One region of the Alteromonas sp. G5_S2_22_S1 genome, then DNA from elsewhere that is predicted to be linked to it. Evidence: predicted binding sites of a transcription regulator. Region 1 holds the regulator's gene; the other holds the start of a gene.
The links. The regulator ArgR, encoded in region 1, controls arginine synthesis, uptake and breakdown. The targets are predictions, from matches to a motif close to ANTGAATANNTATTCANT.
Positions count from the first base shown of each region.

Region 2: ACTRWF_RS11910 (N-acetylmuramoyl-L-alanine amidase) is a predicted target of ArgR. The motif match lies at 2,029-2,046, and genes of this name have one in related genera.

Region 1 covers NZ_JBQKUJ010000012.1:92,638-108,642, forward strand. Annotated here, with positions in the region: gene ACTRWF_RS13630 (NADH:ubiquinone reductase (Na(+)-transporting) subunit B) at 1-286, opposite strand, end outside; gene ACTRWF_RS13635 (Na(+)-translocating NADH-quinone reductase subunit A) at 290-1,630, opposite strand; gene fabV (enoyl-ACP reductase FabV) at 2,138-3,316, opposite strand; gene ACTRWF_RS13645 (FKBP-type peptidyl-prolyl cis-trans isomerase) at 3,648-4,268, opposite strand; gene ppc (phosphoenolpyruvate carboxylase) at 4,501-7,122, shown strand; partial or broken gene ACTRWF_RS13655 (peroxidase family protein) at 7,276-8,252, opposite strand; gene ACTRWF_RS13660 (hypothetical protein) at 8,389-9,198, shown strand; gene mdh (malate dehydrogenase) at 9,389-10,327, opposite strand; gene argR (transcriptional regulator ArgR) at 10,567-11,031, shown strand; gene ACTRWF_RS13675 (type 1 glutamine amidotransferase domain-containing protein) at 11,116-11,799, opposite strand; gene ACTRWF_RS13680 (TonB-dependent receptor) at 11,992-15,165, opposite strand; gene ACTRWF_RS13685 (substrate-binding domain-containing protein) at 15,551-16,005, shown strand, end outside.
Region 2 covers NZ_JBQKUJ010000010.1:35,204-51,208, forward strand. Annotated here, with positions in the region: gene gltB (glutamate synthase large subunit) at 1-1,408, opposite strand, end outside; gene ACTRWF_RS11910 (N-acetylmuramoyl-L-alanine amidase) at 2,083-3,030, shown strand; gene arcB (aerobic respiration two-component sensor histidine kinase ArcB) at 3,128-5,482, shown strand; gene ACTRWF_RS11920 (PH domain-containing protein) at 5,606-6,169, shown strand; gene ACTRWF_RS11925 (PH domain-containing protein) at 6,169-7,797, shown strand; gene ACTRWF_RS11930 (AGE family epimerase/isomerase) at 7,862-9,067, opposite strand; gene ACTRWF_RS11935 (MGH1-like glycoside hydrolase domain-containing protein) at 9,080-10,381, opposite strand; gene ACTRWF_RS11940 (TonB-dependent receptor) at 10,574-13,024, shown strand; gene ACTRWF_RS11945 (sodium:solute symporter family protein) at 13,110-14,681, shown strand; gene ACTRWF_RS11950 (glycerate kinase type-2 family protein) at 14,717-15,946, shown strand.

The DNA of each region.
Region 1 (16,005 bases):
CCTGCCATATGTCAGGCAGTGTTCCTGCGCCAGCAGCAATAGCTTCTTGCGCTTGAAAACCAATGTTGTACATACCGAAGAACATAGCTGGGAATGTTGCCATCCATACCATGATCATGATGCGTTTAAGGTCAATGCTGTCACGCACGTGCGTGTTCGCTTTGTTTACCTTACCTGGCGTATAAAAAATGGTAGCCGCAGCTTCGTAAAGCGCATACCACTTTTCATGCTTACCACCCGGCTCGAAATCCGGTTCAATTTTTTCTAAATACGCTTTTAAACCCATGACTTAACCCTCTTTCTCTATCGTGGTCAAACAGTCGCGTAAGATAGGAGCGTAGTTGTATTTGCCAGGGCATACGTAAGTACACAATGCCAAATCTTCTTCGTCCAACTCTAAGCAACCCAACGTCTGAGCACCGTCAGTATCACCAGAAATCAGGTCCCTAAGCAGAAGCGTAGGAATGATATCTAGGGGCATAACGCGTTCGTAATTACCAATTGGAACCATAGAACGTTCTGAACCATTGGTAGTTGTTGTCATATCAAATTTCTTGCTACCACTTAGGTGACCTAAGTAAGCACGAGTCACTGAGTGTTGGTTTGAACCAGGCATGATCCAACCGAACAATTTCTTCTCGCGACCTTCTTTTAATAGTGAAACTTGTGTGTGGAAACGACCTAGGAATCCGTGTACACCCATCGCCGTAGTACCACTAAGTACTGAGCCTGAGATAACACGTACTTCACCGTCTACTTGCTCGCTAGCAGTTAGTTCGGTTAAGTCTGCGCCAATTACAGTGCGCACTAAGCGTGGGTTGGTTGCAGCAGGACCTGCAAGTGAAATAACACGACGGTTATCTAACTCGCCAGAGGTCAGCAATGCACCAATCGCCATTACGTCTTGGTAGTTGATGTGCCAAACCGTTTTGTTCATGCCAGCAGAATCAAGGAAGTGGATGTGAGTACCCGGTAGGCCCGCAGGGTGAGGACCACCAAATTCTTCAACATCAACTGCCGCATCGCCAGTAGCAACAGAAGCACCTGCCGCTTTACAAACGTAAGTCTTGCCACCGCTCAATTGCGCTAACGCTTTAAGACCATTTACGAAATCGTCTTGGCGCTCAGCAATTACCACTGCAGGATCTGCCGCTAGTGGATTAGTATCCATTGCTGTAACGAAAATTGAGTTTGGAACAGAGTCTAACTGAGGCGATTTGCTGAATGGACGGGTGCGTAACGCTGTCCACATGCCTGACTCTACAAGGATTGACTGAAGTTGCTCACGTGTTGCACTCGCGATCTGGTCAGCTGCAATTTTGTCAAATGTCACAGCATCGCTGCCGTTTACTTTGATAACTACAGACTGAAGAACACGTTTTGCACCACGGTTAACCTCTACCACTTCACCCGCAGCTGGCGCAGTGAATTTAACGCCAGGGTTCTTTTTGTCTTCAAAAAGTACCTGACCTTTCTTCACTACATCGCCAACTTGGACGTGCATGGTAGGGCGCATACCCACATATTCTTCTCCCAGAATGGCAACGCGCGTTGCAGCAGATGCATCAGCAATCTCCTGCTTTGGCGCTCCCTCAATTGGGAGGTCGAGACCTTTCTTGATTTTTATCATATGTAATTGCACTACTCTAATAGAAATACCCTTTTGCATGACCGCAGAAATCCTGCCTGTCAGCATGCAAAAACGCACTATTAACAGGTGTTAAACACCTTTTCGTTGTTGATTGATGGAACTTGCAATGCCGCGGTCAGCCTGTTATGAAGCCGCAACGCATAATTCCTTTTGCGGGCATTTTGTTCGCCCAATATTTATAGACCACCAGCAGAAAATTACACTTATTATTATTGTTGTGTAGCGGTAATCGCTACTGCTGTATAGGCAGAGGCAGAAAAGGCCCCCACTTAATTTCGGGATTTTAGCATTAACCCATACGTTTGTGCCACGCTATTTCAAGATAAAGGCAAATTTTTCTACAATTTAATGTAAACCTTTGGTCTTATTCATTTACATTTTTACCGCTGACACCCCATATCGGCTTGCAATAAAGCACAAAAAAGCCGTCAAATCAGACGGCTTTTGCACAGATAGCACTAGGTTAATTAATGGTAAGTTTAAGTTTTACCACTTAACCAGTGGGTCAACTTCACTGTCGTAATCAACACTGGAAATGTCAAAACCGAATAGTTTTAAGAACTCGTGGTGGTAACCTTTGTAGTCACTTAAGTCATGGAAGTTCTCTTGTGTCACCTGATCCCATAGCGCTTTAATTTTTGCTTGGGTAGCGTCGTTGGTTTCTTTGCCGTCCATGCGATAGCGATTTGCTTCATCTAGCGTAGGAGTATTTCCAAACAGGCATTGTGTGAATAAACCATGAATTTGTTCAATACACCCTTCGTGTGTCCCCTCTTCTTTCATCACTTTGTAAATAAGTGAAATATACAGAGGCATTACGGGAATGGCAGAACTTGCCTGCGTTACCAGTGCTTTTAGTGAACTTACGTTTGCTTGTACAAGCAAGTCACTGTTTTTACCAATAATAGCTGCAGCAGCGCGATCTAGGTCTTCTTTTGCCTTACCGATAGTTGCTTGACCGTAGATAGGCCATGTAAGCTCTTTACCGATATAGGTATATGCGGTGGTTTTACAGCCTTCTGCAAGCACATCGGCTTCACGCAAAAAGTCCATCCAACGCTCCCAATCTTCGCCGCCCATCACTTTAATGGTGTTAAGGATCTCGTCGTCGTTGGCTGGCTCAAGCGCCACTTCATGCACTTTATCTTTATCTGTGTCGTAAGTTTTTGTGGTGTATGCCTCGCCTACTGGCTTAAGCGTCGACTTGTAGGTCACACCAGTTTCTGGGTCGGTTCTGCGCGGAGACGCAAGGCTGTAAATAACCAAGTCGACCTTGCCCATTTCGGCTTTGATTTTTTCGATAGCTTCGTTTTTGATCTCATCAGAAAAAGCATCGCCGTTTATCGTATCTGCATACAAGCCTTTCCCTTTGGCTTTTTCGTGGAACGCCGCAGTGTTATACCAACCAGCAGTACCCGTTTTGCGCTCCGTTGGTGCTTTTTCAAAGCACACACCTAGTGTTTTAGCACCATAACCAAAGGCAGATGTGATGCGCGACGCTAAGCCATAGCCTGTTGAGCTACCAATAACCAGTACATTTTTAGGGCCTTCGCCTAAGTCACCTTTTGCTTCTACATAAGCAATCTGTTCTTCAACCGCTTTAGCACAGCCTACGGGATGCGCGTTTGTACAAATGAAGCCTCTCACTTTAGGCTTGATAACCATAATAATTTTCCTTATTTGAGCGTGGGGCTATTGTAATGCCGAAGCCACTGATAACAACTCGGAGCAGATGGAAGTGTGCCGATCTTTAATACAATTTTGTCAGCATATCGCATACATGCATTCTCACCAACAGAACATAGTAGCATCACATATTTATATTTGAAAAAGCGAAACACGAACAACCTCAGATTATGAGTGAACTGTTTGTTTACAAACTAAGCCTCAGAAAAGTAAAAGAAATAGGCTAGAAGATAGAAAGGAGTAAAAGATTTAACAAAGAAGAATACAGGTATTCACAGGAGTACCATTGGGCACTCCTGTGAAGAAATCATTAACCTAGAACGTCAAGAAGTTCTACGTCAAAGATAAGGGTGCTGTATGGCGCAATAGCCGCACCAGCGCCTTGCTCACCGTAAGCTAGGTCGTGTGGTACGTATAGACGATACTTTGAACCTGCTTTCATAAGTTGAAGTGCTTCAGTCCAACCTTTGATTACGCCGCCTACTGGGAATTCAGCTGGCTGACCACGCTCGTAAGAGCTGTCAAACGTAGTACCGTTTATAAGCGTACCGTGGTAGTGAACACGTACTGTGCTAGAAGCATCTGGTGTCTCGCCGTCACCTTCAGTAACAACTTCGTATTGAAGACCAGATTCAGTTACCGTAACTTCATCACGCTTCGCGTTTTCTTCAAGGTACTTTGTGCCTTCTTCAATAACCGCTTTGCTCGCTTCTTCTTTAGCTGCTTGCATACGCTTGTGAATTTCGCCGAACGCATCACGTAGCGTGTCGTTATCAACCTGAGGGGCTTGACCCGCGAATGCGTCTTTTAGGCCAGCTACAACTGCATCGATTGCCAAACCGTCGAAAGGGTTTGATTGCAATTGTTGACCCATTTGAAAACCAATGCCGTAACTTGCTTGGGTTTCTACTGTATTGAATGTATCAGTCACAAGAACTCCTGAAATTAAATTACAAATGCAGTACAAATTTCAAACAAAACGCTTAGTGCGAGAATGTTTCTGCATTTTCCGGTGCAAGAGTGTATCACACCACAAAATATCTTGCTTTGAGCAATGTTAACTAGGGTGCAAAAGTATCAAAATGTTGTAAATTATAACCTAAAGTGGTTAGACAAGACGCAAAGGACACAGTATGGTTAGCCCATATATTTAGGAGGATAGCATGCAAACACACTACGATGCTGAACTGAAAGATACCGTTCGATACCTTGGTAAAACCCTTGGTGAAACAATCAAAAATCAATTAGGTCAGGAGTGGCTAGACCGGATTGAAAAGATTCGAAAAGGCGGCCGAGCTTCTTATCAGGGAGACGCTACTTGTAGCGAAGAACTGAAAGAAACTTTCAAAACAATGTCTGACAGCGATTTGCTTACTGTTGGTCGTGCCTTCGCACAATTCTTGAACCTAGGTAATATTGCCGAGCAAGAATACAACGCGGCAATGAATGTTGATGCATCTATTGATGCCCTTTTCAAACACCTAGATAAAGCAGAACTTACCGCAGATAAAGTACAAGACGCGGTTGCAAAGCTGAACATCGACCTTGTTCTTACCGCTCACCCTACTGAAGTAACACGCCGTACACTCATTCACAAGCATAAAGAACTTGCTGACTGTCTTCAGGCAGTGCATCAAGCCTCGCTTAGCGATGTTGAGCGCAAAAAAATTGAAACGCGTATTGCCGATCTTATCGCGCAGGCGTGGCACACTGAAGAAATTCGTTCCGTTCGCCCGACGCCTGTTGATGAAGCGCGTTGGGGCTTCTCGGTTATTGAAAACTCGCTATGGGAAGCCGTACCTGACTTTATGCGCGAGCTTGATGGCCGCTTAAACGAAGACTACGACGTATCGCTACCGCTAGACGCGTCACCCGTACAATTTAGCTCGTGGATGGGCGGCGACAGAGACGGTAACCCATTTGTTACCTCAAAAGTAACCGAGCAAGTATTGCTGCTGGCAAGAAAACGCGCAGCTAAACTTTTCGCGCTAGACCTTGATCGTTTGCAAGTCGAGCTATCAATGTACGATTGCAACGACGAACTACGCGACAAAGTAGGCGATGCAAACGAACCGTACCGCGCCCTACTTCGCCCGCTGGTAAACAAGTTTATTGCGACTCGCGATGGCATTGCCGACTACTTGGCCGGCAAGAATCCAGACACGTCTAACTGGATTGAAAGCGACGACGAGCTTATCGAGCCGCTAATGCTTTGCTACCAGTCATTAATCGACTGCGGTATGCAAGTAGTGGCAAACGGCCTTCTACTAGATACTATCCGTCGTGCTCGTGTATTCGGTATTCACCTTCTTCGCCTTGACGTACGTCAAGATTCTGAGCGTCACGCCGACGTATTTAGTGAGCTAACTCGCTACCTAGGTTTAGGCGATTACGCACAGTGGAGCGAAGCCGACAAGCAAGCGTTCTTATTACGTGAGCTTGGCTCGAAACGTCCGTTATTCCCAGCGCAATGGGATGCATCTGACGATGTAAAAGAAGTGCTAGATACCTGTAAGGTGATTGCGAAACACAGCAAGCACGGCTTCGGTATCTACATTATCTCTATGGCAAGTGAGCCATCGGATGTCATGGCGGTTCAGCTGCTTCTTCAAGAAAGCGGTGTAGACTGGCCGATGCCGGTAGCACCACTATTTGAAACGCTTGACGATTTGAACAACTCACCAGATGTAATGCGCAAACTCCTGTCTATCGACTGGTATCGCGGTTACGTGAAGGGCCGTCAGTTCGTTATGATCGGTTACTCTGATTCAGCGAAAGATGCAGGCGCATTGGCTGCTGGCTGGGCACAGTATCAGTCGCAAGAAGCATTGGTTGCCATTGCAGAAGAGTTCGACGTAAGCCTAACCCTGTTCCACGGACGTGGCGGTACGATTGGTCGTGGTGGATTGCCAGCACATGCGGCAATTTACTCACAGCCTCCTGGCTCACTAGAAGGCGGTTTCCGCGTAACAGAACAGGGCGAAACTATTCGCTATAAGTTCGGTATGCCAAAACTGGCTAAACGCAGCCTAGGTATTTACGCCAGCGCCATTATTGAAGCCATGTTGTTCCCACCTCCGGCACCAAAAGAAGAGTGGCGTGAGCTTATTACCACCATGGCAGCGCAAGGTCGTGATAACTACCGTGCAACTGTACGTCACGATGAAGAGTTTGTACCTTACTTCCGCGTGGCTACTCCAGAGCAAGAGCTAGGTAAACTACCTCTAGGCAGCCGCCCTGCTAAGCGTAAACCACAAGGCGGAATTGAGAGCTTACGTGCTATCCCATGGATCTTCGCTTGGGCACAGACACGTTTAGTGCTGCCAAGCTGGTTGGGCGTTATGCGCGCTATTGATAGCGTGAAGACTCCTGAGAACGAGAAAGTGGTTAACGAGATGTTCAGCGAATGGCCGTTCTATCGTTCACGCCTTTCTATGTTAGACATGGTGTTCCACAAAGCTGACCCACGCATTAGCGAAGCTTATGATGAGCGCTTGGTACCCAAAGAACTTAAACACTTTGGTGAAGCATTGCGTAGCGAGCTTAAAGAAAGCATCTCTTCACTGCTGGCTATCACAGGCGATGACGACATTATGAAGAACGACCCGCAGGGTAAGGAATCGATGGAGATCCGCGCAGGATACCTTCAGCCGCTTCATTACCTGCAAATTGAGCTTCTAGATCGTATCCGTAAAGCCGGTGACGATGCGCAGAACACCAGTCTAGAACGTGCCATGATGGTTACCATTGCCGGTATTGCTATCGGCATGCGTAACACGGGTTAAGACCCGTATTAGCGAAGCGCTTGAATTGACGCAAATAGCTTTTTTATGTTGGTCGCCATTCGCTTCGCTAAGTAATAAAACGAAAAAAGCCCGCGTCATCATGAAGCGGGCTTTTTGTTACTTAAGTGTTTTTACTTACACTAAAGATAAGCACTAACAGGTAAGGTCGAAGCGGTCTGCGTTCATCACCTTTGTCCACGCGGCAACAAAGTCCTTAATAAACTTCTCTTTGCTGTCATCTTGCGCGTATAGCTCAGCATATGCGCGCAATACAGAGTTTGAACCAAACACTAGGTCAAAACGCGTAGCGGTAAACACTTCATCACCTGACGCTCTGTCGACAATAGCGTAGCTATTTTTCCCGGTCGGCTTCCATGTGTATTTCATGTCGGTAAGATTTACGAAGAAATCTGTGCTCAATGCGCCTACGTTATCGGTAAATACACCGTGCTTACTTTCGCCGTAGTTAGTGCCAATCATACGCATGCCGCCTACGAGTACCGTCATTTCTTTCGCTGTTAAACCAAGTAACTGGGTTTTATCTAGCATTAGCTCTTCAGGTTTAACCACGTAGTCTTTTTGAAGATAGTTTCTGTAGCCGTCAGCAATTGGCTCTAGTGGCTCAAAAGATTCAGCATCGGTCATGATGGGGTTGTAGCGCTTTGATGGGTCTTCAATATCAATAGGCTTCTCTTCCTCTTTAATATTGATAGGTTCCCACTGCTCGGCACCGGCTGGCGAATTTTTTCAATACCTGCACCTTCTGGATCTGGCCCTAATGCTTCGGCACTGCCATTACCGTGACATTTACCTACCGTATGACCACCGGCGGCTAATGCAACAGTTACTTCATCATTCATTGCCATGCGCGCAAAGGTTTCACGTACATGGGCAGCGGTTTTAAGCGGGTCAGGCTTGCCATTAACCCCCTCAGGGTTTACGTAAACAAGGCCCATACTTTCATAGGCAATAGTGCCTGCTAGGACAAATAAATCAGCCCAGCTCAGTTTGTTGCCGTACTTCTTTTTAATAGGCCAAAGCAAACGGCGAGCTATATCTAAGTTAACGTTGTCTGGCCACGAGTTTAGAGGCGCAAAACGCTGGTTACCTGTTGAAGCGTTACCTCTGCCACCGCAAACGGGCAGTAATCAACAACAAGAGCATTCGCTTAGCAATATTCTTCCCTCCAATCACTCAAATAGTTTTAATCATGAAAAAAAAACGTTATCTTATTTATCGACATAACAATTTCATAAAGGACTAAACATGCATTTGCTACCGGCCTTAGCTGGTTTATTGTTGGGGATTTCGACATTAAGTTTACAAGCGAAACCGCTATCACTGTCACCCGGATTGTGGGAAGGAATTAGTGAAGATGAAATGCAGTATAAACTTCTCCAAATAAACGATAGCGGCGAACATTTTCTTTATGAAATCCACATACCTTCAGGCCTGAGGTACGCCAAACGCTCAGCCTTTAGTGATGAGGATATATCCTGTAAAGAGAACCGATGTACGATCAGTACCATTATCGAAGAAGACGTAACCCGTTCGCTTACTCTGTCCCCTTACCTAGACACCAGCTTTACCGCGCTTGAATCAAACTACAATGACAATAAAGGCTTACTTTCCACTAGTTACCGACTCATAAAACAAGAATCTAGCTCAACGCCTCGCAAGTTTTTCGAGAAATACGGTACTTTGCTAAACAATGCGGAACGCGCAAACGACGAGACGCCGTACGGTTTGTGGGTGGGCATTTTACATTATTTAGATAAACCAGAATTGGCTCTTCTTCAGTTGTATGAAGATAGACAAGGGTCGCTCACGGTTTTCAGAAAAGGGGAGACGAGTGAATTGGCTGTTAGCACACAGATCTCACCGAAAAATATCTCGCTTCAATACCCTATTGTTGAAATAACCACTTCCCACGCGACTTTTGCTACCCATCTTTTCCTTATGTCTGAAGGCAATAGCGTATTAAAAGGTTACGCTTACGCTGTACATAAAGGTGTAACTTTAGATGCCGGTGAAATCAGGCTTTTCGATATCACGAAATATCTTTCACTTAACTAATACACAAAGGTCGTAACAGAACCTTTAATCGCTGGGGTGATAAGAGCTGATAATAAAGTGGAAACTTGATGTGAAGTCTGAGAACGTAATTAAAATGTAGGCTCTCCACCGCAGAGAAGCGGTGGCGAAGCCTACAGGGAAGTATTCACGGCGTGCCTACGTTCAAAGGCCCGCCAATGATACTCACCGATTAGCCGTTTACGAAGTCAACGCCTAGCTTGATGTCGCCACGTAGGCCTTCAAGCATGTCGTTTTTCGCTTTTTCTTCGAATGCGCTAAGCTCGCCGTATGGCAAGATTTCTTCAACACCGTTTGCGCCAAGGCGTACTGGGTGTGCGAAGAATGCTGCGTCGTCGCTGTCGTCAGTTTGTACGTAAGTGTACTCAACCACATTCTCACCTTGCATTGCTGCAACTAGAGATAGACAGAAGCGTGCTGCTGCTTGACCCATTGAAAGAGTTGCAGAACCGCCGCCCGCTTTTGCTTCAACCACTTCAGTACCCGCATTCTGGATACGAGTGGTTAGGCTAGATACTTCTTCGTCTGTGAACTCTACGCCTTCAACTTGTGAAAGAAGAGGAAGGATTGTAGTACCAGAGTGACCACCGATTACCGGTACGTGCACTGAAGATACGTCAACATCTTTAAGTTCAGCAACAAACGTTTCAGCGCGGATAACGTCAAGTGTCGTTACACCGAAAAGCTTATTCTTGTCGTAAACGCCTTTTGCTTTTAGCGTTTCAGCTGCAATCGCAACAGTAGTGTTAACTGGGTTAGTGATGATACCAACACACGCGTTCGGGCAGTTATCAGCTACACCTTCGATTAGGTTTTTAACAATGCCGGCGTTGATGTTGAACAGATCAGAACGATCCATACCTGGCTTACGAGGCATACCCGCTGGAATTAGAACAACGTCTGCTCCAGTTAGTGCATCAGCTAGGTCATCTTTACCGTGACCGGTTACTTTTACCGCAGTGGGGATGTGGCTCAAATCAACGGCAACACCAGGAACAACTGGCGCTACGTCGTAAAGCGCTAAATCTGAACCTGCTGGCAATTGTGTTTTCAACAACAAAGACAGCGCCTGACCAATACCACCGGCAGCACCTAACACGGCTACTTTCATACCATTTCTCCTATGGGATTACTTCACGTATTTAAACGGAACGTCACACTAATGCAACGCGGGGGAAAACTCAATCACCGGATCGTCTTATTAACGTTATTTATGGCGATTTTATCTCGATATTCATTATCATGAATGATTATGCAAAGAAATTGCGCAAAGTCTACCTGTACGGCACAATATGGGCATAACAAATAAAATTCACCACACATAAACCCTCAGAAAAGAAAAGAGCGCTAATGGCAAACGCAAAACAAGAGCAACTCATCAAGGCTTTTAAAGAGATTCTTAAAGCGGAAAGTTATGGTTCACAAGGCGAAATTGTTGACGCATTAAAAGCACAAGGCTTTGACAATATCAGTCAGTCTAAAATTTCAAGAATGTTAAGTAAATTTGGGGCTGTGAGAACGCGCAACGCGCGCGGTGATATGGTTTACTGCCTTCCCCCTGAGTTAGGTATGCCTACGGCTAAAAGCCCCCTCAAACAGCTTGTATTAGACATTGTGCACAACAACGTGATGGTCATCATAAGAACTAGTCCAGGTGCAGCTCAACTTATCGCCCGCTTACTTGACTCGCTAAGTAAAAAAGATGGCGTGTTAGGTACAATCGCTGGTGATGATACCATTTTCATCGCTCCCGCTGATGTCACTAAAATTGAAGAATTAAGACAGCGCGTAGAAGATTTATTTGAGAATGTCTAGCCAGGGCGCTAAAAGCTAGGCAACCGAAAACAAGAAACCGCATACATGATGCGGTTTCCAACTACATTACAAATTAAAACGTTCTTAAGATAGAAGTTTGATCAATGCATCGGCTGCAGGACGTGACGATGGCGGGTTTTGCCCCGTCACCAACAATCCATCTGTACAGACTTTAACAGCAAAATCATCCGCGCTTTCATACTTACCGCCCTTTTTAACTAGCTCGTCTTCAACCAGATAAGGGACTACGTCAGTAAGCTCCATCGCAGCTTCTTCGCTATTTGAGAAGCCAGTAACCTGCTTGCCATCAACCAAATATTTGCCATCTGGCGTCTTAACATCTTTTAGCACGATGGGCGCGTGGCACACAGCCCCAACGGGTTTATTGGCTGCGATAGTGTCTTCAATCAATTTAATGGAATGCGCATTATCTGATAAGTCCCATAGCGGACCATGACCGCCCGGGTAGAAGACAGCGTCAAACTCATCTGCACGTACATCTTCTAGCGGAATAGTAGACGCTATGGCGCTTCGAGCCAGCTCATCTTTCGTGTATCGAATCGAATCGTCCGTCATTGCGTCGTCTGCAAGACTATTGGGGTCAATCGGTACCTGGCCGCCCATCGGTGACGCTAAGGTGATTGTATATCCCTCATCTTTAAATGCGTAGTATGGCGCAGCGAACTCTTCTAGCCACATGCCGGTTTTCTCGCCGGTGTCACCCATAATTTCGTGAGACGTCATTACCATTAGCATACGTTTTGACATAAGCCCTCCTTGCGAGCATCTAAAAATTTATCATGTGTTTGTTCGTTCAATGGAGAGACTTAGATCATAAGCAAAGACTATGCGCGCTCAGTAACAGGTGTGTGAGATAAATCGCAGGCATAAAAAAGTGCCACTTCCAGTTAAGGAGAGTGGCACCTAACACTACAACTTGTAGTTAGTGTTTACTACTTCTTAAAAGCGGTAGTTAACACCTACGCGGATTTCCCAAAGAGAAGGACCGCGAGATACGCTCTGCTCTGGTCTTGAGAACGCGCTGTACTCGTATTGACCTGCGTCATTGAAGTCCGCAGCAATAACTTCATCACCGCCGAAGCTACCTTGACGGAAGTCACCCCATTGGTCGTTGATTAAGTTGGTCAAGTTTTCGATTACGAAGAACGCGCTTGCTGTATGACCTTCATAGAAGCCAGGTAGCTCTTGAGATACACGTAGGTCAGCTTTAAACCACCAATCAGCAGTTTCACTGTTACGCTCAAGGATCTCGCCGCGCTCAAAGCCGTTATCTTCAACCCAACGGTTGAACTGTCTTTGAGCTTCTTCCGCAGTTTGAAGTACATCACCATCACGGTTTGTCTGATCAACAAACACTACGTTCGGATCGTTTACTTCAGGAATGTAAATAAGCTGACGAGCAAATACACCATCCCAAGGGAACGCTGAGTTGTTGCTGTGAACGTAAGAGAAAGGCTTACCTTCGTTAGCCGTTGCAAACAAGTTGAAACGTGTTGCATAACCGTCAAAGAACTCTGCAGTATAACCTAGTGAGAAGTTAAAGCGGTTGCCAACAGCGTAGTCAGACGTTGCCGCAGACGGGTTGTTAGGATCGCTTGTTGCAAAGTTAGCGTAGTTTGAGAACGCTACTGCGCTTGTCATTGGGTTAGCATCTTCTGCGTCAACATAAGCGTATGAAGCGCCCATATCGAAGCCATTATCCCACTCTTTGCTTACGCCGATTGAAAGAACAAGTGAACTACCGTCATCACCTGAATCAACATTACCTAGAATGAAGTCCTGCGTTTCATTACGACCTGAGTCAATATTGGTGTAGATTGGGCGACCATCGAAACGGTTTTCACCGTTGTAAACAATGTTCGCATCTCTAACTATTGCTGAATCTTGGCGATCGGTATAGATCATGTCAGCGTTAATTAGGTAGTCATTTTCAGTTACATAGGTGAAACCTAACGCGTATTTCCACTCAGAAGGAATCTCAAAGTCTGGGTCAGTTGCGTTAGTGTTACCGTCACCATCCGTTAGGCTAGTGTTCGCTACTACGTCAAATAGCTCTTGTGGTACGTCGTAAATCGGACGACCTTGACCAGTTAGCTCTAGGTCAAACAATGAAGTAGTGCCACTTACGAAGCCATTGATTTGACGTTCACGAGTACCAATGTTCGTTACACCGTCGTTAGAGTATGCATTTGAGATCCAAACGTTAGGGTTACCACCAGAGTAAAGACCTAAACCACCGCGTAGTTCTAAGCTTTCGTTAACTGTGTAGGTAAAGCCGAAACGTGGCTGAAGAAGGTCAATACCATCTACGTTTGCAGTGTTGGCAAAACCATAACGCTCAGTGAAGTTTTCGTTCAAACGAGGCGTATCGTCAGAGCCGTATGTATCATAACGAAGACCAGCCATGATTTTGAGGTCGTCAGTTAGGTAGAACTCGTCTTGTACGTAATAGGTAGTTACGTCGAATGCAAAAGAAGCACCAGCATCCGCTGGGTTGTTTGTACCCGCAGAGTTGTTGTAGTAGATACGATCAACAAGACCAGCTTCGAAGTCAGCGATGCTGTCGAAACGGTATTCACCTACAGTTTGCTGCATAAACAGGTTAAATACGTCAGTTTCTTCGTATTCAACACCAGCCGTAATTTCGTGGTCACCCCAGAAATAAGTACCCGCTAGTTTAAAGTTAAATACTTCATAGTTAAGGTCGTTAGACTGACGAGAGTCATCTGGACCGATGTAGATAGTTCCACCGTTATCAGTTCTGATTTGCGCTTCAGCGAAGCCAGAAGCTGCGTCTAGTGACTGTTGACGGTTATCTAGGTCAGTGTGGCCAATACGAAGCTCTGTTGAAAAGTCATCAGTCCAGTTTGAGTATAGTGAACCTACAACAGTAGTTAGTTCAGCGCCTCGCTCGTAGAAGTGATTACTTAAAGAAAGTCTTGAAGAACCGCCGTCAGATTGGCTTACGCTAAAACCGTCGTTCCAGTTATATACTAATGAAGCACGGTGGTCTGCGTTAATGTTCCAGTCTAGTTTAATAAGAATTTTTTCGTCTTCAACTGGCGCAGAACCCGGTGTACCGCCTACATCATAGCCATACACGTCTTGCGCAATTTGTGAAACCTGACTGATGTCGTCTTGAGTTACACGACTACCCAGCGCGTTGTAATCATAAAGCTGAACACCTTCAAGCTTTTCGTAAGCTGCGAAAAGGAACAGGCTATCTTTAATTAGTGGAAGACCAACGTTGAAACCGTAACGTTTTTCTGTGTAGTTACCGTTGTCACGCTCTACACTGTCAACTTCGTCGCCGCGGTAAGAATCAGACGTAAAGTCGTAGAAAACACCACCGTGAACTTCGTTAGTACCTGATTTAGTTACTGCGTTGATGTTACACGCAGTGAAACCACCGTACTCAACGTCAAACGGAGCAAGCTCAACGGCTACCTGTTGGATAGCGTCGTAAGAGAAAGGCATACGCTCGGTTGGGAAGCCGTTGCTGTTAAGACCGAAGTTGTCATTCATGCGAATACCATCTAGGGTCAAGCTGTTGTTACGCGGGCTTGCACCACCACAGCTAATCGAGTCGTTGAAGCTTTCATCAACGAAAACACGAGGGTCAACACGCACGATATCACCGATGCTACGGTTAATAGCTGGTGTATTTTCTAGCGCCTCTAAGTTGAATACAGTCTGTGGGCCTGTTGCACCAAACGCTGTCGCTGTTAATGCGCTACCGCTTACAGAGATAACTTCAATATCACTTGCGTCTTCTAGCGTAAGGTTAACGCCGAATGGGTTACCTAGCTCTAGGAATACGCTATCGATAGTGGTGTCTTGGTATTCGTCAGAGTCAACTACGACTCTGTAAGGACCGCCAACGCGAAGGCCACGAAGGTTGAACGTACCGTTAGCGCCAACAACCACTTCACGGGCTGTGCCAGTAGGTTCGTGAATAACAGTAACAGATGTTCCCGCAGCAGGTGCACCTGTAGGGGTAAGGATGCGGCCTTCCATTGCAGATGACGTTTCTTGCGCCATTGCAGTGGTCGACAAACCGATTGACAGCGCAACCGCAGCCGCAATGCGACTGAATTTAGCTGATGAGCTCATGTGTGTGTTTCCCTTTTTGTTTAAAATTCTTTTTTACTCGGCCTAGTGTAGTGCAAAAAGTACTACATAAAACCTATGACTTTCACTGAACCCGACAAATTGTCGTAAAGGTTCGTGTCAAATTTATTACAATTTTACATTTTTATTTAACAGCAATCGCCCGAGGCTAGTGAGTTTGCAAAAAATTACTTGACCACATGGTCAAGTTAATTTACTTGTTATTATTATTGTCAATTTGCGACGAATAGCTGAACCTATTCTTGCCACATATGCGACTAATAAACAGCGTTTAATAAAAATCAGGTTTACCTATAAAAATTAACCATTTTTCATATAGTTAACACCTTAAAATAAATTTACCTATTGCAATAAATAACCTTAACTGATGAAATCACTATATAAATCGTTAATTCATTTGGTCGTTTTTTTGACGAATTTCAGAATTGTTGCTTCCGGAAAATGGATAATTTTTATGTTAGCCGCCATCTTGTGCGGTTCGATAAACTATTTTCAAAATTCCGTTTCTTTTAGTGACATCGCCCCTCAAACTGGTCAATATTTAACCTGCAAAACCGAACTTGTAGGAAATAATGACGTTTTTTCAGTCTATGTTACCGATGGACGCATTGCCGAAATGGCAAGGCAACGGTTGTGTAATGATGAAACGATAAAACGGCAATACGGTGAAGTGAAAGTAACCATCGGCCAAAGTGATTATGATACGTTCCGATACATTAACCATGGCGTCGTCGATTTAGCGCTCGTTAAAAGTAATGTGGTAAACGCCTTCGGCGCAGACCAAATATATGGTTTAACTAAAATTGCTTCCCACCCAGATTA
Region 2 (16,005 bases), on a different contig from region 1:
GAATTTCTTCGTAGCTGTAGGCGTGTAGCTTGTGGTAGACCGCCATGGCATCGTCGTCAAACACGCGCTTACCAATAAGCGAGGCATCAAGCTGCTCAATAGGCGTAAGGCGACGAATGTGCTTATCTAACCACTCTTTATAAGGGTGGCGAGCTTTAAGGTCATCATCAATTTCTGTAGAGCGCCAGATTTTGCCCGTGTAAGTATCTACGGCAAGCATTTCACCTGGACCAACGCGGCCTTTCTCAATCACGTCAGCTTGCTCGTAGTCCCAAATACCTACTTCTGAGGCTAGAGTAATAAACCCATTTTTGGTAATGACATAGCGAGCTGGACGCAAGCCGTTTCTATCAAGGTTACAGGCTACGTGACGGCCGTTGGTTAAAACGATACCGGCAGGGCCATCCCATGGTTCCATGTGCATTGAGTTAAACTCGTAGAATGCACGAAGGTCATCATCCATGGTTTTGTTGTTTTGATAGGCTGGTGGAACCAGTAAACGCATGGCACGGAATAAATCCATACCGCCAGCTAGAAATAGCTCTAGCATGTTATCCAGCGATGACGAATCAGACCCTTCGGTATTCACGAAAGGGGCGGCGTCTTTTAAATCTGGAATAAGTGGCGTTGAAAATTTCGCGGCACGTGCCATTGCCCAGTCGCGGTTGCCTTTGATGGTGTTAATTTCACCATTATGCGCAAGGAAACGGAAGGGTTGAGCTAGCGGCCAGCGTGGTAACGTGTTTGTCGAGAAGCGCTGGTGGAAAACGCAGATCGCGCTTTGCATGCGCTCATCGGCAAGATCGTGATAGAAGGCTGGCAAGTCTTTTGGCATCACCAAGCCTTTATAGATCGTTACTAAGCCTGATAAACACGCTACGTAAAAATCTGGATCTGCTTCAAGGCGTTTTTCAGCGCGGCGACGGATCATATATAAGCGACGCTCAAGGTCGCGTTTTCTCCAGCCCGCTGGTGCGTTCACAAATACTTGTTCAATTTGTGGAACGCCTGTAAGCGCTAATTCACCCAGTACCGAGCGGTCAACAGGCACTTCGCGCCAGCCCACTACTGAAAGTGTTTCTTTTTCAAGTTCTTCATTAAGTACTTCACGCGCGGCTTGCGCAAGTACAGGGTCCTGACTTAAGAAAATCATGCCCACGCCGTATTTTTTGCTGAGTTTCCAGCCATTATCTTCGGCGATTGCATGGAAGAACGCATCCGGCTTCTGTAGTAATAAACCACAGCCGTCACCGGTTTTCCCGTCTGCGGCGATACCGCCACGATGCTGCATACGGTCAAGGCCGTGTATTGCAGTGGTTACCAATTCATGACTGGCTTCCCCGTGAGTGTGAGCGATTAAGCCAAACCCACAGTTGTCCCGGGAATCATTGGGATTATATAAACTCATCTCTTAACTCCTTCAACCTTAAGACTGGGCAAGGTATGCGTTGCGTGTAGATGCGCCTAGGTGTGCGTATCACAACATTGTTAGACGTCTTTTTTGCTTGCGCGCGGTATTGCTCGCAATATGCGTCTTTCTTGTCGTTTATTTATTATTAGAGGATACCAGTCGTTTCCGCATTTTTATGCATTATTGCCATGCGGGCCGTACAAAATACCCACATTGAAAACTAAAATCAAACGCTAAAATTGTAAGCGTTATATAGTTTTTGTATAAATATAATTAATTTCTTTAAATACATGTATTTATATCCCGTTGCTTACAATTGTAATAAAAATGTTATCAAGTGAAAAAATTAATAATTCACCAGTACATAAATGATATTAGTTCTCATTTGAATTTTAATGGTGAATAAATATTCTTTATTTTCGTTGTTTTATGTTGTCAATGTGGGTTTGCTGTGTATTTTTATTAAATTGTAAAGTTATGATTCCACAAATATTAGCTGTTTGCTATATTGGTTAAAAGTTGTTCAAATGTAAGGCTAGGTAAAAACATAGCCTGTAGTTCGCAGTATGCTCACGCACGCTGAGAGTGCAAACAATGCGTAAGCTCTGGTGATATGAAAAGAATAAAAATTCACTGTAGTCGCGTGCAAACTAATCAATAAGGAATATTGAATGACTATCCTACACGCGACACCTAGGCTCTCATTTGATGTATACGAACACCGCCTCATTGGTGAAAATGTCAAATTTACTGCTTCACCGAATACTTCTGGGGCGTTTCAGACTGGCGCTCCCGATACCATTGTCATTCATTTCACTGCTGGAAGTAGTTTAGACTCCTCTGTCAACGTCTTAACTAATGCTGAAAGTGGTGTTTCAGCGCACTTCGCTTTAGGGCGTAACGGCGATATCGTTCAAATGTTGCCCACCAACAAAATAGGGTGGCACGCTGGCAAAAGTCATTACAAGGGGCGAAGCGGGCTAAACAGATACTCCATAGGAATAGAGCTAGATAATGCCGGGCAACTAAAGCCTAGAGGCGACGGCACCTATGAAAGCTGGTTTGGGAACGTTTATAGAGAAAGTGAAGTGATAGCTGCACAACACCCCAACCAATCAGTTTTAGGCTATTGGCATAAATATACTGATATTCAGATTGCCTCCACAATAAGCCTGTGCAAAGTGCTTTGCGAACACTACCCAATTTCTGTTGTGGTAGGTCACGATGAGATAGCGCCTTCGCGTAAAGTAGACCCTGGTCCGGCATTTCCGATGCATCAAATCAGAGAACAGGTACTGCTTGAAATAAGTGAAGACGAAACGCACACGGAAAGTAACGGTGTCCATACGGGCAGCTTACAAAGAGAAGCGCACGATGCCGTGCCGCGACATATTGCCAGCCCGGTAAATCGCGTGGCTAACGTAAGTGCTAACGCACTCAATGTGCGTAAAGGGCCAAATGTCTCTTTTCCTCTTATTGAAAATGGGTTGCACAAAGGTGAAGTATTAAAGGTGCTAGAAAAGCAGGGAGAGTGGGCGAAAGTCTCCTTTACAAAAGTAGGTTGGGTTAACACCCGTTATATTAATGAGATTACAGAAAAGTCGCCGTTTAAAACGTAGCGTTACGTTATGAGGTTACAGTTAGCGTGTTTAACGCATTCCCGTAGTGGTGAAAGCCTGATAGGATAAAGGCAAAATAAGCTTATATTAGACGTACATGCATTCAGATTCACCCAACGATTCTTGGGCAATTCGTTTTGCTCAATTTGTGCAGCGTTTCGGCACGCTAAAGCTCAGCATACTATTTGTTGTTCTTTCGCTTGTATTTACGCTAGGCGGCTCATACGTAATTCGCGTTAGCATGGGCAGCCAAGTTCAGCCTGATGACTTCATCAGCGCAGTTATTCTAACTATGCTGTCGGCACCGTGGGTGCTGTATTTCTTTAGTGAATTAATTAAACAGTTAGAAAACTCACGTACCAATCTTAAAGAGGTAGTGAGTCAACTAGAGAGCTTGCGCGAAGAGGATGTTTTCCTTAATCGAGAACTTCAAAGTAATATTCGCCAGCTTAATCACGAGATAGAGCAGAGGAAACAGGCGCAAGAAGAGCGCGAAGCGCTGTTCAAAGACTTAGAAAGAGAGATTCAAGACAAGTCAGAGCAAGAGGCACAAGCACGCCGCTTATCTACTTTATTGCGTTCAATTATTGATGCCTCTCCCGACCTCATTTATTACCGCAACGAAGAGGGCCGTTTTGCAGGTTGTAACCGCATTGCAGAGTTAATGACGGGGAAAACTGAGCAAGAGCTTCTGGGGTTAACCCCTAAAGACGTGTACGAAGAAGAACTGGCCCGACAAATTGTTGCCAGTGATCACGAGGTACTCGAAACCAACGCAAGTATTACGGAAGAGTTATGGCTGCGCTTCGCCGATGGCCGCCGACGCTACTTCGAAATGAAGCGCGTGCCTTTCTTCGACAAAGAAGGTAATCGTTTGGGGTTATTGTCGTTTGGTCGAGACATGACGGAACGCAAACAAGCCGAAAATGCCGCTGCTAAAGCCAGTACTGACAAAACCCGTTTTATTGCCACGATTAGTCACGAGCTTCGCACGCCGCTAAACGGTATTGTGGGCTTAAGCCGAATGTTGCGCGACACAGAATTGTCAGATGAGCAGTTCAGCTGGGTAAGCACTATTTATGCAAGTGCGATTACTTTGGGCAATATTTTCAATGACATTATCGACCTTGATAAGTTAGATAGGGACAAACTTGAATTAAGCCTTAAAACAATTTCGCTCAAAGACTTCACTGAAGAACTTAGCAGTATTATCCGCTTACTGGCTGCAGATAAGCAGCTAGAGCTTAAAACCAGTATTAATGAACCGCTGCCACGTCTCGTTGAAATAGACGGGACACGCCTTCGCCAAATACTCTGGAATATATTGTTTAATGCGGTGAAGTTCACGCAAAAAGGCCATGTGAGTTTATCGGTGTCATCGACTAAACCCGATGGTGACAAGGCCTACGTCACCTTTGTTATTGAAGATACAGGTGTTGGTATTCCTGAAAGCGAAATTGATAAAATTTTTGCCATGTACTACCAGGTAGACCACCCGGATCATCAGTCGGCTACGGGAACAGGCATTGGCTTAGCCATTTGTAAGCAAATGGTCGATTTAATGAACGGCGAAATTCACGTTTCGAGTAAAGAGGGTAAAGGCACCCGTTTTGAGATTGTACTGCCAGTACAAATTTCTAATAGCCCAATGAAAGTGGCGCAGCTTCAAGTTACAGGGTTAAATATCTTACTGGTAGAAGATATCGAGCTGAACGTAATGGTGGCTAAAGCGTTGCTTGAAAAACTGGGTCAAAAAGTGGATGTCGCTATGACGGGTCAAGAGGCGATTGATAAAGCAAGAGCTAATCAATACGACCTTATTTTACTTGATATTCAATTGCCAGATATGACGGGCTTTGACGTGGCGAGTACTTTGATTGAAGAAGATTTGGTCATGCAGACGCCTATTGTGGCATTAACGGCTAACGTGATTAAAAAGCGCGACGAGTATCTTGAAAACGGGATGGACGATGTCATCGCTAAACCCATCAAAAAATCTCGTGTCATTGAAGTGTTTAACGACCTATTCCACGCACCGCCAGCGCCGCTTGAGGTAGACGGTGAAGTAGAGCGCCCTGAGCCAACCAAAACATTAAGTAACATTTTAGATATGGACTTATTGCAGATGTTGGTAGATACAATAGGGGACGAAATGGTGCGCGCGAGTGTTAAAGTTTTCCAAGAAAAAATGCCCGAGTACATGGAAATACTGCAGCTCAGCTTAAGTGCGGACGAAAAGTCAGAAGTGTGCTCTCAAGCCCATAAAATAAAGGGGGCAGCTGGCTCTGTGGGCTTAGCTCGCGTTCAGCGTATTGCTAACCAAATTCAACAAGGTGACCACCCTACATGGTGGGAGAACGTGCATGATTGGGTGGAAGAATTGCAAATGGCAGTTCAACACGACATGAAGGCCCTACACGATTGGTTGAACGAACAGCAAGTCGATGACTAAGCGGCTGTAGGCCCGTTAGCATTTAAAGAAAAGAGGGTTCGCCCTCTTTTTTGTTATTAGTCTTTTATTGAAACGAGTAGGTTATTTTTGCGCGTTTTAATCAAGGTAAAAGGAATTATTGTTATGACAGATAGCGTTCAAAGTACGGCTCAAAACCCCGTGTTTTCAAATAACCAGCTTAATGTAGAAGATATTCCTAACCTTCAAACGTTAGCGTTATTGCCTATTTCTAAAAAGTACCGTGCTATGAATATTTTCTCTATTGGGCTAATTGCGCTTGTTTTACTAAGCATTGCTACTGGGCTTAAATACCAACCATTTTGGTCGATACCTGAAGATTTACTGAAGGCCTACCCATACATTGTCACGGCTATCGTTGCTTTAGCGACTATCTGGGCGCTCTACCACGTTTTTGCAGATGTCCGAATATTCTATGCAATAAGAGAGCAGGACATCAGTAAACAATCAGGGCTCATTTTTCGCAAACTTTCTTGCCAACCTATTTTGCGCGTTCAGCACGTTGAAGTAAATAGAGGGCCGTTAGATAGATGGGCTGGGCTTGCTTCTTTACAAGTGTTTTCAGCCGGTGGAGAAATGCACACCTTTGAGATACCAGGGCTTACGTTGGACAAAGCGGAACAGCTACGGGAATTTATTTTAGCACACAAGGATATAGGAGCTCGCTAATGTCTGAGCCGGTATCCTCTGCGGTGTCACAACCGAATGTTAAAGTAGAGACGGGTGGCGAATGGCAGCGCCTTGCACTTATATCCATTTTATATTTTACGGTACGTAATATCAGTAACGCAGGGCAGGGATTGATATACGCGGTACCAGCGTTGGCCGTATCCTTTAATATTTGGGACAACCTTTTCTCGCCAGAAGTATTAGCCGTTGCTGGCTTTTTGCTACTTTCTACGGGAGGGAGCGGCGTCATTAGTTTCCTAATGTACAAGTTTCGGGTGCATAAGCAGCATGTAGAAATACATCATGGCGTGTTTCAGCGTCGCTATACCAACTTACCGTTATGGCGAATTCAAAATGTGAAAATTGAACGCCCCTTCTATTATCGCCCATTCGGATATGCACTGGTGGTGTTGGATACCGCAGGCAGTGGCAAGGAAGAAGCTAAGATAGTTGCTGTGCCTGAATCCTATGCTGAAGCGCTTAAAAAACAAGTACTGTACGAGAAAAAAGCGCACGATTTGCCAAGCCCTGAACGAACGATTAGCTATGGTGATAGTGAGGGTAGAAGCATGTCAGGGGCTGAAGTTCCCATCTTGGCAAGCGCTGAGCATAGGAATGATGCAACAGAAGAGGTGTTAAATCGTCGTTCAGTTAAAGATATTATTATTCACGGCATTACCAACAACCGCGTATGGATCATTCTGGGTGTCGCCGCTCCGTTTTACGATGATCTCTTTGGTATAGTGTCTGAGTGGCTTGCTGATAAAGGGCTACAGCTTAATCAACTGGTGGGTGAACAAACCGTTGCGTGGTGGCAATTTGGGCTGTATGCCTTTGTGCTGCTAATGATGTTGATGGCGTTAGTTGCACTATTAAGCGTAGGCGGTGCTTTATTTACGTTCTATGGCTACACCCTTTCTCGCGCTGAGGACAGGTATATTCGCCGCAGCGGACTTTTAAATAAGCTGGAAGTTAGCATGCGTTCATCGCGCATTCAGATGATCACCGCGAAACAAGACTGGTTAGATAAAATACTAAAACGGGTAAATTTATACTTCGAGCAAAACTCTACCGCAAGTCAGCAAGTGCAAGAGTTGATGTCGCCTAATAAGCTCATTGTGCCGTCAGTTACCGAAACCGAGGCTATTGAACTAAGCCAAGAAGTGATGCCAGGTTGCGATTTAAAGGGCCAGTCGTATCAGGTTATTAGTAAGCGATTTATTCAGCATTGGCTGCTTGCTGTTTGGTCCATCCCCTTCTTAGTTTTCTTTGCTATTGGCGCCATATCCCTTCATTTAGATATCGTGGTGGGGGCGTTGGTTATTTATAGCGTAATTGGACTATTGCTCACGTTAAGGTGGTGGCGGTGGGGAATCTCTTACGACAATAAATACGTGTATATAAGAAGCGGTCGGATTGGAATTGACTATCAGTGTTTCGAACCTCACAAGGTGCAGGAGGTCATCGTAAAGCAAAGTGTGTTCATGAAGAGAAGGAAGCTAGCAACAATTAAGTTTGTGCTGGCGTCTGGCGCTGTAACTGTTCCTTTTTTACCTGAACAATATGTCTTTACGCTTGCAAATAACGTGTTGTTCGAAGTTGAGTCTACGCGAAAGTCTTGGATGTAATGGCGTTTAAATAAAGCGCCACCGCCCACAAAAGGGGGATGGCGCTTATATTGTTTATTCACGCTTATTTATAAAAGCTTAGTGCATCGAGAACGTCATAACATGCGCCCATTGTGTGATAATCGGTTTTGCCTACAGGGCTTTTTGTGGTCTCTAGCTTTTGATTTTTGGCTGATAAAATCCTAAACCATGCCCCATATTTGTGGTCGACCATATATGACCATGCATAGTCCCAAATTCGGTGGTACCACTGCCAGTATTTATCTTCCCCTGTTTCTAGGGCTAAACGCGCCGCGCACGCAAAAGATTCAGCCTGCACCCAGAAGTATTTTTCATCATCACAGATACGGCTATCCGGTGCGAAACCGTAATACAAGCCACCGTTTTCATTATCCCAGCTAATATCAATGACAGCGTCAAATAGTGAGCGGGCGCGTGCGACTAACCAATCCTGTGGCTGATACTGATGAATTTGTAGTAGTAGTTTTGCCCATTCAGTATGGTGGCCTGGTTGGAATCCCCAAGGGCGAAAAAGGTTTTTAGGATCATTCTTATTGTATTCCCAATCAACTTCCCAAGTTTTGGTATAGTGTTCCCAAATTCGACCGTCAGCTTTATCCGCTTGGCGCTCGGTGATATTGTGAGCGAGCAGCAAGGCGCGTTCTAAAAACGGACCGTGACCGGTGGCCTCAAACGCCGCAATAAGCGCTTCGCAGCTGTGCATATTGGCATTTTGACCGCGGTAATCACTGCAGCGAGAAAAATCTGCGTTAAACTCATCTTTGTACAAGCCGTACTCAGCATCCCAGAAATGGGTTTCCATTAATTCGAAGGCATCATGAATATACAGCTCAGCTTCTTTAACGCCAGCTCGCAGTGCCCAGCTGTAATCCAAAATAACAAAGGCCAAGCCGTAGCAGTGATTAGTGGCATCAACGACTTTACAGGCCTTACCGTTTACATCAAGTAACCAAGCGTAGCCGCCAGTATCTTCTTGTAAATGATAATCTCGCAAAAATTGAATGCCAGACTCAACACGGGCTTTGTATCGAGTATCGCCATAAGCTAAATAGGCTCTCGCGTAGTTAAAAACGAAACGCGTAGAGCTAACTAGGTGACGTGTTTTCTCATCAAATATGCTTCCATCGTCCATAAAATTTTGATGGAAGCCACCTGAGACGGCATCAACATTGGGCTCGTAAAAAGCCAAAATGCTCTTGATGTGATCATGCAGAAAATCGTTTGATGCAAAATTTGGTTGCGTGGTCATACCCTTCGCTCCTTAATCCTTTTCTGAGGTGTTAGGTAGTAGCCAATATAAAGCCATGGCTGCGGTCCATGAAAAGTCTGCACCGCCACTTCGCGCACCTGTTTCAGCGTGAAAAGACTCGTTAAAGCCACTGGTATATATACACGCTCGGCTCCCGTGGGTAATACGTTGAGCTTGATGAGCAAAGCCGTAATCTTGTAAGCCAAGGGCTATCATCCAGTTAATATGAAGCCATATAGGCCCGCGCCAATAACGTTGAGGCTCGTAATTAGGATCTTCAGGGTGAGTAGAAGAAATGGCATATTCACTGTGCTCAAGCCATTTATCTAGTTCGGAAATAAGCGGTTGTGTTTGGTGCTCACCAACAAGACCAGCGAAAAACGGCAGTAATCCCGCCGATGTACGTGCTTTACACAAGCTATTGCTGCGGGTATCGAAGCTATGAAATAGGTTGGTTTCTGCACACCACAACTTTTGTATCGCTTCTTCGGTAAGGCTTAAGCGTTTTTCAAGGTAGGCGGTTTGCTCGTTACTTACTCCAATTTTTTCGCACACTTCTAGTAAATCTTTCGTACCACGGTGCAGTATGGAAATAATACTGACATCGTTCACGCGATAGGGGCAGTCTTGATAAATTAACGTATCGTCAAAATTCATCTTGCGGAAAAAATCTACAAGATACAAAAAGCGATCATATTCTTTTTTGTGTGGGCGTTCTGACGCATCAATATGACTAGTGTCCCGGCGGGTATATTCCCAATCTACGCAGGGTACGGCTTCTAATGCGGCGTCCCATGCAGGGCTATTGTCCATGCCTGATTCCCATGGGTGGTAGCTTACCACTAGCCCCGTATTTTCAGGGTCGCGTTGTTTATACCACCACAAATGAGAGTCGATAAGTTGAGGCACTATAGTGTTTATCTGGGCTTCGGCTAATGCTCTATCTTTACATTCTTCAAACAATGATTTGATGACCGTTGCTAGCACAGGGGGCTGCGTAATCGAGGTGCTATCGGGTATGTTCTTTACGCCCCAAATGTCGGGGCCGGGAAAATACGTGTCAGAGTGTTGATGAAAAACAACGTGAGGCACCATTCCCGACTTCCATTGGGCGCTGAGTAATGATGTCGCTTCTTCCCAGGCTCTGGGTTCATCGAATGGTAGCCAGCCCAAGGCTACTATCGCTGAGTCCCAGTTCCATTGAAACGGATAAAGCCCATGTGTTGGGACTGTATAGCCTCCGAGGTCGTTTTTAACTAGCGTTGCTTTTGCATCTTCAATTAATTGCGCGTCGCGCTGATTAGTCTCTGTCATTATGTTTACCCAATATGAGTTAGTGATATGGCAATTATTACACAAAAATTTACAAATAAAACTCATTTTGGGTTGAAAGTGATAAAATTGTGTTTTATTGTAAATGGGAAGTTAAATGGTGGTGTTGCGTACGGCATAGTGGGAATCCGTAATAGAACACCTAATAAAATGACAAACGGTTGGAGATACACAGTGAAAAAACTACTTCTTGCGACGACTATTTCGTCGCTTTTAGCCGGAAACGCTTTGGCTCAGGACAACGCTCAAGCTGATACACAAGACGCGGCAGAAACAAAGAAAGACTATGAAAAAATCGTAGTTACGGGTACGAGCCGAGCGCGATTGGTGGCTGAAACGCCACAATCGACTACGTCTATGGGGGCGCAGGAGGTAGCAAAATTATCCATGAGTAGCCAAGCAGACGTGCTTCGTTATGTTCCTGGTATTAAAGTAGAAGGTGGCGGTGGTGAAGTGGCCACAAATCTCCAAGTCCGTGGGTTACCATCTTCAGGGCAGTTTCAGTTCACCCCACTTTTGTACGACGGTTCACCCACTTTGAGTGCGTTTGGTCTTAACTCGTCGGCTTACGATGTGTATTACCGAAACGATCTAGGTATTGAGCGGGTTGAGTTTGTTCGCGGCGGTGTATCTAACTTATTCGGGCAAGGTTCGGTGGCGGGCGTTATCAACTACCTATCGAAGAAAGGCACGGAACTATCGGAAAGTACGGTGCAATTAGAGCTTTCTGATAACAACCGCAAGCGTATAGATTTTGCCACCAGCGGCCCACTGAATGAAAAAGGCATGTACTATGCCATGTCCGGTTTTTATCGTTACGATGAAGGCCCAATTGATACAGGGTTGCCTACGGAAGGTTATCAACTGCGAGGCAACATTCACAAAGAATTCGACGATGGCAGTGGCTACTTTACTATATACGGCCAAGCTATTGATGATGAGGTACAATTTTTCCTTCCATTGCCTCTTGATTCACAAAGCCGAGAGCGTGTTGCCGGCAACGATGGCAGAGAAGTTGAATCTACCCAAACATTTTATGCATCTGGCTTGTCTTATGACACCGCAGATGGGCGTTATCGCACGCCTATTGAAGAGGGGGTAGCCACTCGTGGAGGCTCTATTTCCATGGAGTTCTCAAAGGATTTAGGTAATGACTACAGTGTTTTAGCACGAGCAAAGTACGCCAGTTACGACCACCAATTTAACTTGTTTCTAGACGGTGACGGTATTATCAATGTGCCAGAAACACAAAGCGAATATTTAGCGAACAGAGGGCTCGACGACCTTGGCGCCGCTGAATTTACCTATGCGGGAACGGACGTAGTATTACCTGAAGGCGATTTACTATTTGCTAACCGAATACTAGACAGAGACCGGCCGGCAACCGATTTTTCTTCAGAGCTTAATGTCGTCAAATACCTGGATGTGGGGGATTTCTCTCATAGCATTACCGTGGGCACCTTCTTTTCAAGCGCCGAAGCAGAAGATAATAATGTAATAACCCGCTACCTCGGCGAATTTAATAATCAGGCCAGATTGGTTGATCTAACCATTACTGACGCCGATGATAACAGTGTCATAGTTAGCCAAAACGGCGTGACAGGCCCGGGTATTAGTTTTTCTGATACGACTATTTCTGCAAGAAGAACGGCATTCTATATAGCTGACCAAATGCAAAACGACGACTGGATCATTGACGTGGGTCTTCGCTGGGAGGAAATCGACGGTACCATTACCCGTGAGGGCAGCGAAACTGTGGTAGTTAATGACGACCCTATACTGTACGAAGACTTACAGGTGAATGTCACAGGGAACGGTGTGCTTACTCACGGTAAAGTCGATAACTCAGAATTAGCTTATTCAATTGCAGCCCTCTATAAAATGGCCGATAACTTTAATGTTTATGCCAACTATTCTCGCGGGTTCTTTTTCCCCGAGTTGCGCGGTGTGGCGTTTAACCCTAATGGTGAGCCGGGCAGTTATGAAAGTGAAATTGTTAAGCAGGCTGAAATAGGCGCGAAGTTCTTCTTTAATGACTTCATTGGAACCATGGCTTTGTTCAAAACCGATCTTGAAGACAGACGTTCGGTAGACTTTGTGAACGACGAAAATGGGGTTGCTGTTGAAGTTCCTGTTTTTCAATCTACCGAGGCCTATGGCGTGGAGTTGGTGGGTAGCTACAACATTACTGATGACCTTATCTTTGATGCAAACTTTACTTACACCGACCACGAATTCACCGAATACGATTCAGATCCTTCTGTTATCGGTAATGAATTGAGAAGAAAGCCAAAGATTATGTTTAATTCTTCTTTACGCTACACCCTAGACGATTGGGATATTTCTTTCTATCACAACTATCACGGTAAAAATTACACCAACGATGCTAATTCGGTTGAATTGGATGACTTTCATGTATTTCGCTTAGACACAGGCTATACCTGGGAGTTTGGACAAGGCGAACGCTTACGTGCCAGTATTGCCGTATGGAATCTGTTCGATTCAGATGGTATTACTGAAGGGTCTCCTCGACTAGGAAACAGTCAAACAGCGGGTGAATCTTATTTTGTAGGTCGCCCTATATTGCCGCGCCGCGTATCGCTTCGCTTGCGTTATGATTTTTAGTCGACGTTGACACTCCCCCTCGCTGATAGTCTCAATTAGGGGCTATCAGTTTTTTATTTCGCCACGTACATAATAAGAACAACTTATGAATTTTCTAGATTATATTGTAGTGATTGGTTACCTAGCTATCTTGCTTTACATGGGCTTTGCCCTGCGTCAGCAAGAAAATAAAGGTGATTATTTTTTAGGTGGTAGAACATTGGGCTGGAAGCCGTTGACGTTATCTGTAATGGCCACTCAGCTCTCTGCAATTAGCTTTATATCTGCCCCTGCTTTCGTTGGCCTTCGCGATGGTGGCGGTATGATTTGGTTGTCTTATGAGCTGGGAATTCCCATTGCCATGATCCTGCTGCTCGGCACCATTCTTCCTTCATTGTACAAATCAGGTGTCGTGAGTATTTATGATTTCTTAGAGCAGCGTTTCGGCCGTTTAACCCGTGTTCTTATTAGTATCGTTTTTCAATTTAGCCGCGCGTTTGCTACTGGCATTATGATTTATGCAGTCTCCATTATTTTACAAGGAACAATGGGGATTGAAGCTTGGCAGGCGGTCGTACTTACCGGCATCATAACAGTGCTTTATTCTCTTCAAGGTGGTATGAAGGCAGTGGTTTATGCTGATGCTATCCAAATGATTATCATTGTACTTGGTACTATCGCGTGCATTGCCATAGGCTTACACGCGTTAGGCGGTGTGGACGTACTAGTTGAACAAGCGCCTAAAGAGCGTTTAACCGCCATCGATTTTTCTTCTTTGGGGTTCAGCGGCGATGGTTTTGGCTTCTTGCCAATGCTATTTGGCGGTATCATATTGTACGCGTCCTATTATGGTTGTGACCAAACTCAAGCACAGCGCGCGTTATCGGCAAGAAATGAAAACGACTTGCGAAAAATGATTGTGGCTAACGGCATCATCCGTTTTCCAATTACCTTATTGTACTGTTTCTCTGGGCTTATAGTAGGTACTCTAGCGCTAACCAATACCGAGTTTTTCAATAAAATCCCCGCTGATAATCCGGATTGGTTGATGCCTACGTTTATTCTTAACTATCTCCCTCATGGCTTAATTGGCCTTTTAATTGTGGCTATTTTATCTGCTGCGATGTCTTCTCTTAGTTCCGCTATCAACTCATTATCAGCGGTTACCGTTGAGGATTACTGCCGTATTACAAATAAACAGCTTGAGCATCAAAGCTATTTAAAAGTGGCAAAAATCACCGGGCTTATTTGGGGTGGCGTTACCCTTGTTCTGTCGTTGTATGCGGGCAATATTGCTCCTACTATTATTGAGGCTATCAACAAAGTAGGCTCTGTTTTTTACGGTCCTATTCTGGCCTTGTTCTTATTAGCGGTGGCGAGCAAGGCGCTGGTTGGAAAACACGTAAATTTAGGGCTGATTGCCGGCGTAAGTACGAATATTGTAATTTGGCTCTCTGTACCTGATATCTTTTGGTTTTGGTGGAACGTTATTGGTTTTGTTGTAACGTGCGCCGTCGCCTTGGTCGCGCGCTATGTTTGGCCGTCAGCAACGCTAGCAGAAAACGTTAAACAACTTAAATTCCACTCAATTCTTACTACGAAAGACGTTGTTATCCTAGTAGGCTTTTTTATTATCATGCTGGCAGTATGCTTACTAATGCCATCGCTGTTTTCATAAAGCCCTTTTAGAGGGCTTTTATAAAAGGTTTTTTCATGAATAAAACATTTCTCTTTTCACTGTATGAAGAAGCGGTTCGGGTAAGTAAACCAAAGCATTGCTTGCCTGATTATTTTTCGACTTTTTCAAAGGGCGAGCGCGTGTGCATTTTAGGTGCAGGTAAAGCGGCTGCCGATATGGCGGTAGAGGCATATAACTATTTCGGCGACAACGCCTACGGCTTAGTTGTTACCCGTTACGGCTATGAAAATACAGCGCCTACAGGGAATATCGAAGTGCGTCTTGCTGCGCACCCAGTACCCGATGAAAACAGTGTTGAAGGCGCCAAAGCACTCCTTGCCATGGCTTCTCGTGTAGCACCTACCGACAAAGTGATTTTTCTTATCTCTGGTGGTGGCTCCTCATTAGCTTGCGCGCCGCCAAGTACTATTTCCCTTGACGATAAATTGGCACTGCACAAATTTTTACTGCGAAGTGGCGCTAGCATTGAAGAAATGAATACGGTGCGAAAGCATGTGTCAGTGATAAAAGGCGGAAGGTTAGCTGCCGCATCTAAAGGCCATAACACCAGCTTGGTTATTTCAGATGTCGTCGGTGATGACCCGGCATTTATCGCTTCGGGTCTTACCGTACAAGATACATCAACGCCACACGATGCCCTTGCCATTTTAGACAAATACGGGTTCGATACTTCATCGAACATTCGAGGATATTTAGCTCGCGCTCCTGAACTCCCTAGGGTTACTGGCGATTATACACTAGTGGCTAATGCACAAAGCGCGATTGATGCTGCGGTCAAAAAAGCCAATGCTAATGGTTGGGACACCCATATTATTAGTTACACTGAAAAGGGCGAGGCGCAGAAGGTAGCAAAACGTCATGCAGAGATCGCCCTTGAACATAAAAAAGCGGGTAAGCCTATTTTATTACTCTCCGGTGGTGAACTTACCGTGACATTGGGCGATTCCCAAGGTGAAGGCGGACCAAACCAAGAGTACCTTATGGCGCTAGCAAACGCGCTTAAAGGTGAAGCAGGTATCTGTGCACTAGCTGCCGACACTGATGGTGTAGATGGAAGTAAAGACGTTGCCGGTGGTTTCATAGACGAGCATACCCTTACCCGAGCGACGCAAAATGGACTAGATATAAACGCACTATTAGCGGAACACGATAGTTTTGGCTTTTTTGATGCGTTGGGCAGCCATATCAAAATTGGCCCTACACGCACTAACGTAAATGATTTTAGAGTGATTTGTATTGCTTAAGTGCGCTATGTTGGTGAGATCTGCCTATCACTTACGTATAATAGCGCTAGCTTAATTCG